2 regions of the Nocardia sp. NPDC058633 genome follow, and region 2 is predicted to be linked to the other one. Evidence: riboswitches for the same ligand, from Rfam matches in the RefSeq annotation. Region 2 holds a riboswitch; the other holds the start of a gene.

Region 1 (5,294 bases), on a different contig from region 2:
GTCGAGTCGAAATCTTGGGCCTGACCGATCCTCTCGATGCGGGCGAGTTGGTCACCGATCGCTCGCCGAATCACCGGGTCGCGCGCAACAGACAAAAGCTCACTCAGCATCGTTATCAAGCTGGCAAGGATCGTTGGATCATGAGCACCGTATCGTTTGGGTTGCGTGCAGACGAGGTCGAGCAAATCCTGGAAATCTGGATAGGCCGAATACAGGCGAGCGGTGCCGCTGTCGTCGTAAAAAGTCTTCGGCCCCAGCTGGTATCGCAGGAGGTCACACAAAACCACGGTCGCCGAGTGGATACCATGGCTCGCGGTCGAGGGGTCATTGATACTCGGAGACAACGCGCGGATGATTACGTCGGTCAACTGCTGCAACCCGTATCCGATATCTTGCGTAGCCGTGCGTTCTGCACCGTAGCTCAACGCTCGAGAAACCTCGTCGTCGAGACGTTCGACGGATTCTGCAGTGAAGGTACCGGTCCCCGCGGGCCAACAGTACGCCACGACGGTGCGGGCAACGACTGGATCACCGGTACGGCAGCGCACGAACAACACCGCGTCCGCTTCGATCGCGGCAGCTAGCAGTACCTCTTCGTCGACTTCGACGAGATATCCCGACGCCCGGGCCTCAATTCCTGTTCGCTGCCGAGGTATTGTCGGAGCGCCGATGGATTGATCGTCCTCGCCGCACGGCTCCAGAAGGTGACGGGCGTTGTCCATGGATTCGGACGCGACGTGGTCGAGCATTGTCTCTATTCGAATCTGCCGCACCAGGTGGCCGAGAAATACGACCAATCCCAACACGCTGACCATGGCGAGGACATACGCCACTGTCACCGAGATCTGTGGGACGAACTCGACACCGCCGTCGTCGCCACTGCGGACCCCGCGCAGGACGGTGAGTGCGTATGCGAACGTCGCGAGAAACAAGGCCAGGGTGCGCTGGACAAACCGGTCGGAGGAAAAGGAACGCAACAACCTGGGTGAATACTGGCTGCTGGCCAACTGCATCGTGACCAGTGTCAGCGAAAACGTCAGAGAGGTCACCGTGATGAGCGAGGTCGCGATGGTGCCGAGCACTTCTCGCGCAGCATCCGCACCGCCCCCGAACAAGTACTCGGTGAGGGACTCGGGAAGGCGACCGTTCAGCCGACTGTCCAGTGCGGGAAGGGCTATGCCGGCAAGGATCGCTGCGACCACTCCCACCAGGGGCACCGGCCACAACCGGGCGCGAAGTACCTCAGCGATGAATCCACGGCGGCGCTTGACCGTCGCTACGGCCGCGCGACTACGTTTGCCCCTTCCACTGCCCACACTGCGCTCCCGCCATTCGAGGCAACACCGGCGAATTTCATACTGAAAGACCATATCGGCCAGTCACCTACGGAATATCGACCACAGTCGATATTCGCATGCCGAGCGCTGTTCCCCGCAGGGAAATGCGCAAGAGCACCGCAGTCGTTATGGGCGATCGGCGACTTGCACATGCCCCCGGCGACGACGTCGATGCCGATACCAGCACTGTCGGTGATCGCTCACGTGAGCTTTCGGTAGACAGCGCGCAGCAACGGTCCGACCAGCGCGCGGGGTGCACGGGGCGGCGACGCAGCGGTCCGACCGCGGCGCGTCCGGGGTGATCGATCTGCACGACCATGACCGACCCTTCGCGCGATCCCGCTCGCGCCCAGTTGCCACCGGCCCGCGATGGCGGTCGCCCTCTTGGAACCGATGGGGGCAAAAGCTACAGTAAATGTAGCTACAGTATGCGTATTATTTGCCGAGGCGCTGCCCGATGTCAAGCAGTCCTGCGATACGGAGAGGTGGTCAGCGACCATGGCCGAACGACGAAACCGCGCTTACGCACCGCGAATGGCGCCGGAGCAGCGGCGCGAACAGCTGCTCGACGCCGTCTTGCGTGTCATCGTCGACCACGGTGTCCACAAGGTGTCCATCGACACCGTGGCGCGGGCGGCCGACGTCAGCCGCCCGGTCATCTACGGCCTGTTCACCGATTCCGACCAACTGCTGCGCGCCTCACTCGACCGAGAGGAGACCGCGGCACTGGCACAGATGGCGCGGGCAGTGCCTGTCGCCGGCACAGGTGATCCGGCCGCGGCGATATCGGAAAGCCTCGAACACTTCCTCACCGCTGTACTGGCCGCGCCCGACCGCTGGCGAGCCGTCTTCCTCATCGCCGACGCCAGCACCCCCGCCTTCCGCGACCGATTCGACCGCGGAAGGCAGGCCTTCATCGCCGCACTCACCACGTTCGTCCGGGAATCCTGCCCACCGGACCGACTGCCCACCCTCGATGTCGAACTCACCGCCCGCACCCTGTACGCGCTGTTCCGGGAAGCAGGTCGCCTCGTGCTCGCCGACCCAGAAGCCTTCCCACCACAGCGCATTCGCGACTACGCCGACACCCTCGTCCCAGCCCTGCCTGCCTTTCGCGCGGATTCGGCAGCACGAACGTAATTCGCTGCGGGACAAGGCTGTACGGCAGCCCGCTCATCGGCCGTGTGGGCTACGGGAGACAAACCGGCGGCGCGTGTGTACTGTTTGGCCAACCACAACTGAAGACGCCGTTGACGCGCAGCGGGAGAACCTCCTTTTCGGAGGCGCCGTAGGAGCAAGCCCTCCCCAGGAATCTCTCAGGCCCCAGTACCGCAGCGCAGAGGCAACTCTGGAGAAAGAATCGGCCGCACGGTCGGTACTTACCGAAGGTGAAGAGCGCGCCGCGCACGCGGTACGCCCAAACTCTCAGGTTTCAGGACAGAGCGGGGAGGTCCCCTTTGTCGATGTCCGGCGCGTGCCGGACTCTACGAAACCGGAGTCTCCTCATGTCCGCGCAGTCCCCTCTCACGCTGTCTGGCGTGCCTTTCACCAGCGATTTTCCGTCACGCCATATCGGTCCAGACGCTGCGGCCACCCAGCGCATGCTCAGCGCGCTCGGGTACGACACGCTCGATCAGCTCATCGACGCCGCGGTCCCCGACCGGATTCGCAGTTCACAGCCCCTGGATCTGCCCGTGGCGCGGAGCGAGCAGCAGGTGCTCGCCGACCTTCGGGCTCTCTCGGAGCGCAACGAGACCCGCGTGCAGATGATCGGCCTCGGCTACTCCGACACCATCACCCCCGCGGTCCTGCGCCGCAACATGCTCGAATCGCCTGCCTGGTACACGGCGTACACCCCCTATCAGCCGGAGATCTCCCAGGGCCGGCTGGAGGCGCTGCTGACGTTTCAGACCGTCATCGAGGACCTGACCGCCCTGCCCTTGGCCGGCGCATCGCTGCTGGACGAGGCCACCGCGGTGATGGAGGCGGTCCTGCTGATGCGGCGCGCGAACAAGACGAAAGCCCGCACCAACCGGGTCGTCGTCGACTCCGACTGCCTGCCGCAGACGCTGGCCGTCGTCCTGGGTCGAGCGAAGGCGGTGGGCATCGACGTCGTGGTCACCGACTTCTCCGACGGACTCCCCGACGATGACCTGTTCGGTGTCGTGTTCCAGGCTCCCGGCGCGAGCGGGGCGGTGCGCGAGCTGGCCCCACTCATCGCGGCCGCCAAGGAGCGCGGTGCGCTCACGACGGTCGCGGCCGACCTGCTGTCGTTGACGCTGCTGACCCCGCCCGGGGAGCAGGGGGCCGACATCGCGGTGGGGTCCGCCCAGCGTTTCGGTGTGCCGCTCTTCTTCGGTGGGCCGCACGCCGGCTACATGGCGGTGCGCAGCGGACTCGAGCGGATGCTTCCCGGTCGGCTCGTCGGGGTGTCTGTCGACATCGACGGCAAGCCCGCCTACCGACTCGCGCTGCAGACCCGCGAACAGCACATCCGGCGCGACAAGGCGACCAGCAACATCTGCACGGCGCAGGCACTGCTCGCCAACGTCGCCGCGATGTACGCCGCCTATCACGGCCCGGAAGGTTTGCGCGCCATAGCGACTCGGGTGCACGGACACGCGACCGCGATCGCGGGCGGTCTGCGCGCGGCCGGGCACTCGGTAGTCCACGACAGCTTCTTCGACACCGTGCTGGTACGCGTTGCGGCCGGGGCGCGCGAGATCGTGGATCGCGCCGACCGCGACGGCATCAACCTGAGGCAGGTCGACGCGGACCACGTCGCGATCGCCTGCGACGAGTGCACCACCGACGAGATCGTGGGCCGTGTCCTGTCCGCGTTCGACGCCGGAGTCCAGGCAAGCACGGTCTCGGGATTGCCGCGGTCTCTGCTGCGAACGTCGGACTATTTGCGGCACAACGTGTTCCACGAGCACCGCTCCGAGACAGCGATGCTGCGCTTCCTGCGGTCGCTGTCGGACAAGGACCTCGCTCTCGACCGCACCATGATCCCGCTGGGATCGTGCACGATGAAGCTCAACTCGGCGGTCGAGATGGAGCCGATCAGCTGGCCCGGGTTCGCGTCGATCCACCCGTTCGCCCCGGTCGAGCAGACCGGCGGCTACCTGCAGCTCGTCGACGAGCTCGAGCGGTGGCTGAGCGAGATCACCGGCTACGACCGAGTCTCGCTGCAGCCCAACGCCGGATCCCAGGGCGAGCTCGCCGGTCTGCTGGCCATCAAGGGCTACCACGACAGCCTCGGGCAACTCGGCCGCGACATCTGTCTCATCCCGCAATCCGCGCACGGCACCAACGCGGCGTCCGCGGTGCTGGCAGGCATGCGGGTGGTGGTGGTCGCGACGGCGGACAACGGCAACATCGACCTCGACGATCTACGCGCCAAGATCGCCGCCCATCGGGGCGCGCTCGCCGCGATCATGCTCACCTACCCCTCCACGCACGGGGTGTACGAGAACGACGTGCGGACGGTGTGCGATCTCGTGCACGAGGCAGGCGGCCAGGTGTACGTCGACGGCGCCAACCTCAACGCTCTCGTCGGACTGGCCCAGCCAGGGAAGTTCGGGGGCGACGTGTCACACCTGAACCTGCACAAGACCTTCTGCATCCCGCACGGCGGCGGCGGTCCGGGTGTGGGTCCGGTCGCGGTGCGCGAACACCTGGCGCCATACCTGCCAGGTAACCCGCTCGGCGGCGACCAGCTCGGCGCCCCGGTGTCGGCTGCGAACTACGGGTCCGCCGGAATCCTGCCGATCACCTGGGCCTACATCGCACTGATGGGCCCGCAGGGATTGACGGAGGCCACCAGGGCTGCGGTGCTCGCGGCCAACTACGTCGCGAAGGCGCTCGACGCGCACTTCCCCGTCCTGTACACCGGGCCCGCCGGTTTGGTGGCGCACGAGTGCATCCTCGACCTGCGCCCGATCACGACGGCGACCG
Region 2 (5,294 bases):
CGTGATCGGCATCCGTGTCGAGCAACCACAGAACCAGCCCGTGCTGTTGCTGCGGGAGGCATCGGGGGAGCGGTATCTGCCGATCTGGATCGGGCAGGCCGAGGCCACCGCGATCGTGCTCGAGCAGGAGGGGGTCACCCCGATCCGTCCGCTCACTCACGATCTGATCAAGATTCTGATCACCGACCTTGGGCACACGCTCAAGGAAGTGCGGATCGTGGACCTGCAGGAGGGCACCTTCTACGCCGACCTGGTCTTCGACGGCGACCTGCGGGTCTCGGCGCGGCCTTCGGACTCGGTGGCGATCGCCCTGCGCGTGGGGTGCCCGATCTACGCCGAGGAACCGGTGCTCGCCGAGGCGGGACTGGTGATGCCCGACGAACGCGAAGACGAGGTGGAGAAGTTCAAGGAGTTCCTGGAGTCGGTCTCACCCGACGACTTCAAGGCAACCGACAGTTGAGATCGAGGCTTCCAGGCCGAGAACCCGGCGGCGCCAGCCGCCAAAAGGCTCAGCCTTAAGTAGAGGTCCAGGGAATCGCGGCGTTTGGTGCTTGGTGTGACAACACCGCAGGTCCGACAATGGCAGGAGTAACCTCGAAAGTCGGGCAACATCCGTCGTGACTCCGACCCGAGAACGTCGGCAGAAGGAGCGATCAGTGGAAGAACAAACGCAGGATGTCGTACAGCCTGGCTTGTTCCCGGACGACTCGGTTCCGGACGATCTGGTCGGCTACCGGGTGCCGAGCGCGTGTCAGGTCGCAGGGATCACTTATCGGCAGCTCGACTACTGGGCCCGCACCGGGCTGGTCGTGCCGTCGATCCGTGGTGCGGCCGGGTCGGGCAGCCAGCGGCTCTACTCGTTCAAGGACATCCTTGTCCTCAAGATCGTGAAGCGGCTGCTGGACGCGGGCATCTCTTTACAGAACATCCGGATCGCCGTCGATCACCTGCGCAGTCGTGGCGTGGGCGACCTGGCCGGGATCACGTTGTTCTCCGACGGCACCTCGGTCTACGAGTGCACCTCGCCCGAGGAAGTCGTCGATTTACTGCAGGGTGGCCAGGGCGTTTTCGGCATCGCCGTCGGTGGCGCGATGCGGGAACTGACCGGCGCGATCGCCGATTTCCCGGCAGAACGGGCCACCGCGATCACCGACCGCCCCGAGGACGAACTGTCCTTCCGCCGCAAGGTGAGGGAGAACCGAAAAACCGGTTAGTGACGAGAGCTACACCCCCGGCGTGCCCCTGGTGGCGCGACCGGGGGTTTGCTGCATCTAGACTCGGTAGCGCGTCGCCGCCGTGCGGGAGAGTCCTTGGTTCGTATGAATCCGGGCGCCGAAGGAGCAGCACCTCCCCGTCAATCTCTCAGGCAACAGGGACCGCACGGTGATTCGACGCCTCTGGAAAGCGGTGGCATCCGGCTGCCCGCCCACGGGGAAAGGAGCACGGTCTCTCGAAGATCGTGTTTCCGAATCTCTCAGGCGCACAGACAGAGGGGGAGGGCTGGTACCCGTCGACCACGAGGTCGACCCGCCCGACCTGGAGCTGCCGTGACCCGTTCGTTCGCCGACCGCCACATCGGACCCGATTCCGACGAACTCGCCCGGATCCTCGCGACCATCGGCGTGGAGTCCGTCGACGCACTCGCGACCACGGCGCTGCCCGCCACGATCCTCGACGAGTCCGGCCTCGGCGCCCTGCCCGCGCCCGCCTCCGAGCACGAGGTGCTCGAGGAACTGGCCGCGCTGGCGCAAGCGAACACCGTCGCCACCTCGATGATCGGCCTGGGTTACTACGACACCCTCACCCCGCCGGTGCTGGTGCGCAACCTGCTCGAGAACCCCGCCTGGTACACCGCCTACACCCCGTACCAGCCCGAGATCAGCCAGGGCCGCCTCGAGGCGCTGCTCAACTTCCAGACCATGGTGTCGGACCTGACCGGCATGGACGTCGCGAATGCCTCCATGCTCGACGAGGCCACCGCCGCGGCCGAGGCGATGACGCTGCTGCGCCGCGCGGGCAAATCCAAGTCGAACCGGCTGCTCCTCGACACCGACCTGTTCCCGCAGACCAAAACCATCATCGGCACCAGGGCCGAGCCGCTCGGCATCGAGATCGTCGAGGCCGACCTGTCGACCGGGGAGCTGCCCGAGGGTGAGTTCTTCGGCGTGATCGTGCAGACCCCGGGCGCGTCGGGCCGCATCGTCGACTGGACCCCGTTGTTCGCCGCCGCCCACGAGCGTGGCGCGCTGGTCGCCGCCGGCGCCGATCTGCTCGCGTTGACGCTGATCACCCCGCCCGGTGAGCAAGGCGCCGATGTGTGCTTCGGCACCACCCAGCGCTTCGGTGTGCCGATGGGCTTCGGTGGCCCGCACGCCGGCTACCTCGCCGTGCGCACGGCGTTCGCTCGTCAGCTGCCCGGTCGCCTGGTCGGTGTCTCCGTCGATGCCGACGGCACGCCCGCCTACCGCCTGGCGCTGCAGACTCGTGAGCAGCACATCCGCCGCGAGAAGGCCACCTCCAACATCTGCACCGCCCAGGTGCTGCTGGCCATCGTCGCCGCCATGTACGCGAGCTACCACGGTGCCAACGGTCTTCGTGCCATCGCGCGCCGGGTGCACGAGCACGCTGCGGCTGTCGCGACCGGTCTCGGTGGGGCAGTGGTGCACGGCGCCTTCTTCGACACGGTGCTCGCCCAGGTGCCCGGCGGTGCGGAAGCCGTTGTCGCCAAGGCGAAGTCGAAGGGCATCAACCTGCGCCTGGTCGACGCCGATCATGTCGCGATCGCGTGTGACGAGGCCACCACCGACGCGCACGTCGCCGCCGTCGTCGAATCCTTCGGCACCGCGTCGACGCCCGACGCGGGCGCGGGCACCGAGCTCGTCGTGATCGAGACGCGCACCTCGGAGTACCTCACCCACCCGGCTTTCACCCGCCACCACACCGAGACCGCCATGCTGCGCTACCTGCGCGCGCTCTCGGACAAGGACATCGCCCTCGACCGCAGCATGATTCCGCTCGGTTCCTGCACGATGAAGCTCAACGCGACCGCGGAGATGGAGCCCATCACCTGGCCCGGTTTCGCCCGCCTGCACCCCTTCGCGCCGACGGAGGACTCCCCGGGCATCCGCGCACTGGTCGCCGACCTCGAGCGGTGGCTGGCCGAGATCACCGGCTACGACGCGGTGAGCCTGCAGCCCAACGCGGGTAGCCAGGGCGAGTACGCGGGCCTGCTCGCGATCCGTCGCTACCACCTCGATCGCGGCGACGACCACCGCGACACCTGCCTCATCCCCTCCAGCGCGCACGGCACCAACGCGGCCTCGGCGGCGATGGTGGGCATGCGCGTGGAGGTGGTGAAATGCCGCGCGAACGGCGACGTCGACCTCGACGACCTGCGCGCCAAGATCGCCGACCACGCCGAGCGGCTGGCCTGCATCATGATCACCTACCCGTCCACCCACGGCGTCTATGAACACGAGGTCGCCGAGTTGTGCGCGCTCGTGCACGATGCGGGCGGCCAGGTGTACGTCGACGGGGCGAACCTCAATGCCCTGGTCGGCCTCGCCCGTCCGGGCCGATTCGGTGGCGATGTGAGCCACCTGAACCTGCACAAGACCTTTTGCATCCCGCACGGCGGTGGCGGTCCGGGAGTGGGCCCGGTCGCGGTGGGTGCGCACCTGGCGCAGTACCTGCCCGGTAATCCCCTCGAAGCCGGTTCGCACGCGGTGTCGGCGGCCAATTACGGCTCCGCGTCGATCCTGCCGATCACCTGGGCCTACATCCGGATGATGGGCGCCGAGGGCCTGCGGGCGGCGACCCTGACCGCGATCGCGTCGGCCAACTACATCGCCCGCCGCCTCGATGCCTACTTCCCGGTGCTCTACACCGGCGAGAACGGCATGGTCGCCCACGAGTGCATCCTCGATCTGCGCGAGATCACCAAACAGACCGGCGTCACTGTCGACGACGTGGCAAAACGACTGGCCGACTACGGTTTCCACGCGCCGACCATGAGCTTCCCGGTGGCGGGCACCCTGATGGTGGAGCCCACCGAGAGCGAAAACCTCGAAGAGATCGACGAGTTCATCGCCGCCATGATCGCCATCCGTGGCGAGATCGACCAGGTCGCCGCCGGGGTGTGGCCGGTGACCGACAACCCGCTGCGCGGCGCACCCCACACCGCGGCCAGTCTGGTCGCGGAGTGGGACCACCCCTACAGCCGTGAGACCGCGGTGTACCCGCGTGGGATCGGCCATACCCGCCCGAAGGTGTGGCCGTCGGTGCGGCGCATCGACGGTGCGTTCGGCGACCGCAATCTGGTGTGCTCGTGCCCGCCGCTGGATGCGTACGAGGACTGACCGGTCTGCCCGCCACGGGCCCCGCCGAGATTGTCGGCGGGGCCCGTTGCTGTCGATGCGAGTGTGCACGATCGGCTGATGCCGCGGTCGCGGCAAGATTGCCGACAGTGAATTCTCATCGGCTGAACTGTCGGCGTGTTGCAAACTGAACGTCTTGTTTCAGCCTGTTCAGGGAATGCCCAGTATGTCTATACGGACAAGAAGTATTCCCAGATAAGTCAAGCCCCGAATATTGTTGGGGGCAGAATCGGTTTTTCCTCCGACGACACGCGCGACGTCGGAATGTTCGAGACGAATCCGGTTTCCGGATTGCTTTCTTGGGCCCGTCATACGTCGACTGACGACGCGGATGTGATCGATCGGCTTCGGTCGATCAATCATTCTCGGCGAATTCGTGCCGAAAATTGCTAGTTACGCTGGGGATGTGCAGAATGGTGCATCTGTATCACCAGACCCCGGATGATGGCCGTGTGCCTCCGCCGGTGGTGGATCATCGACCGCAGCGCTTCTACCTGGACTGTTGTCGAAAAGTGGTTTTGCGTGGAATGTCTGAATTCATAGTTCATGTGACCTGAATTGTTACTATGGTGTTTCCTCTAAATCGGATGCTAATTATTTGCTGTCAGGCTAATGTCGGTAGTGGGTTTCGGATCTGAATCGACTGGGTACCGCACCTCGCGGAATGCCGGATCGGTGTCTACCGGGATCCCCATCTGTCCTTGATACGGCAAGGGGAATACGTATGGCTGTTCGGCGGTAATGGATCCACATTCAACGGTGGTAGTGGTACACGTTGATATGCGGGGTATGAAAGCGCGCAGATTTTCGTACTTGGAGTCTGTGCTAGGTCGATAGCCATGCGAGGGGTCGGGTAATCATGGAGTCTGTCGAAAGCTGTGCTGGTAATCGGGATCTTATTCCGCTTTCCGCCGCGCA

The links. Region 2 has a riboswitch for glycine ahead of gcvP (aminomethyl-transferring glycine dehydrogenase). Riboswitches for the same ligand answer to the same signal wherever they lie in the genome.
Region 1: another riboswitch for glycine. It lies ahead of gcvP (aminomethyl-transferring glycine dehydrogenase); the one in region 2 lies ahead of gcvP (aminomethyl-transferring glycine dehydrogenase).

The regions. Positions count from the first base shown of each region.
Region 1 is NZ_JBHXRA010000018.1:89,052-94,345, reverse strand. It holds gene ACFWUR_RS23350 (DUF2254 domain-containing protein) at 1-1,370, opposite strand, end outside; gene ACFWUR_RS23345 (TetR/AcrR family transcriptional regulator) at 1,836-2,477, shown strand; glycine riboswitch at 2,589-2,679, shown strand; gene gcvP (aminomethyl-transferring glycine dehydrogenase) at 2,843-5,294, shown strand, end outside.
Region 2 is NZ_JBHXRA010000008.1:25,439-30,732, reverse strand. It holds gene ACFWUR_RS11920 (bifunctional nuclease family protein) at 1-460, shown strand, start outside; gene ACFWUR_RS11915 (MerR family transcriptional regulator) at 657-1,214, shown strand; glycine riboswitch at 1,290-1,389, shown strand; gene gcvP (aminomethyl-transferring glycine dehydrogenase) at 1,548-4,358, shown strand; gene ACFWUR_RS11905 (non-ribosomal peptide synthase/polyketide synthase) at 5,236-5,294, shown strand, end outside.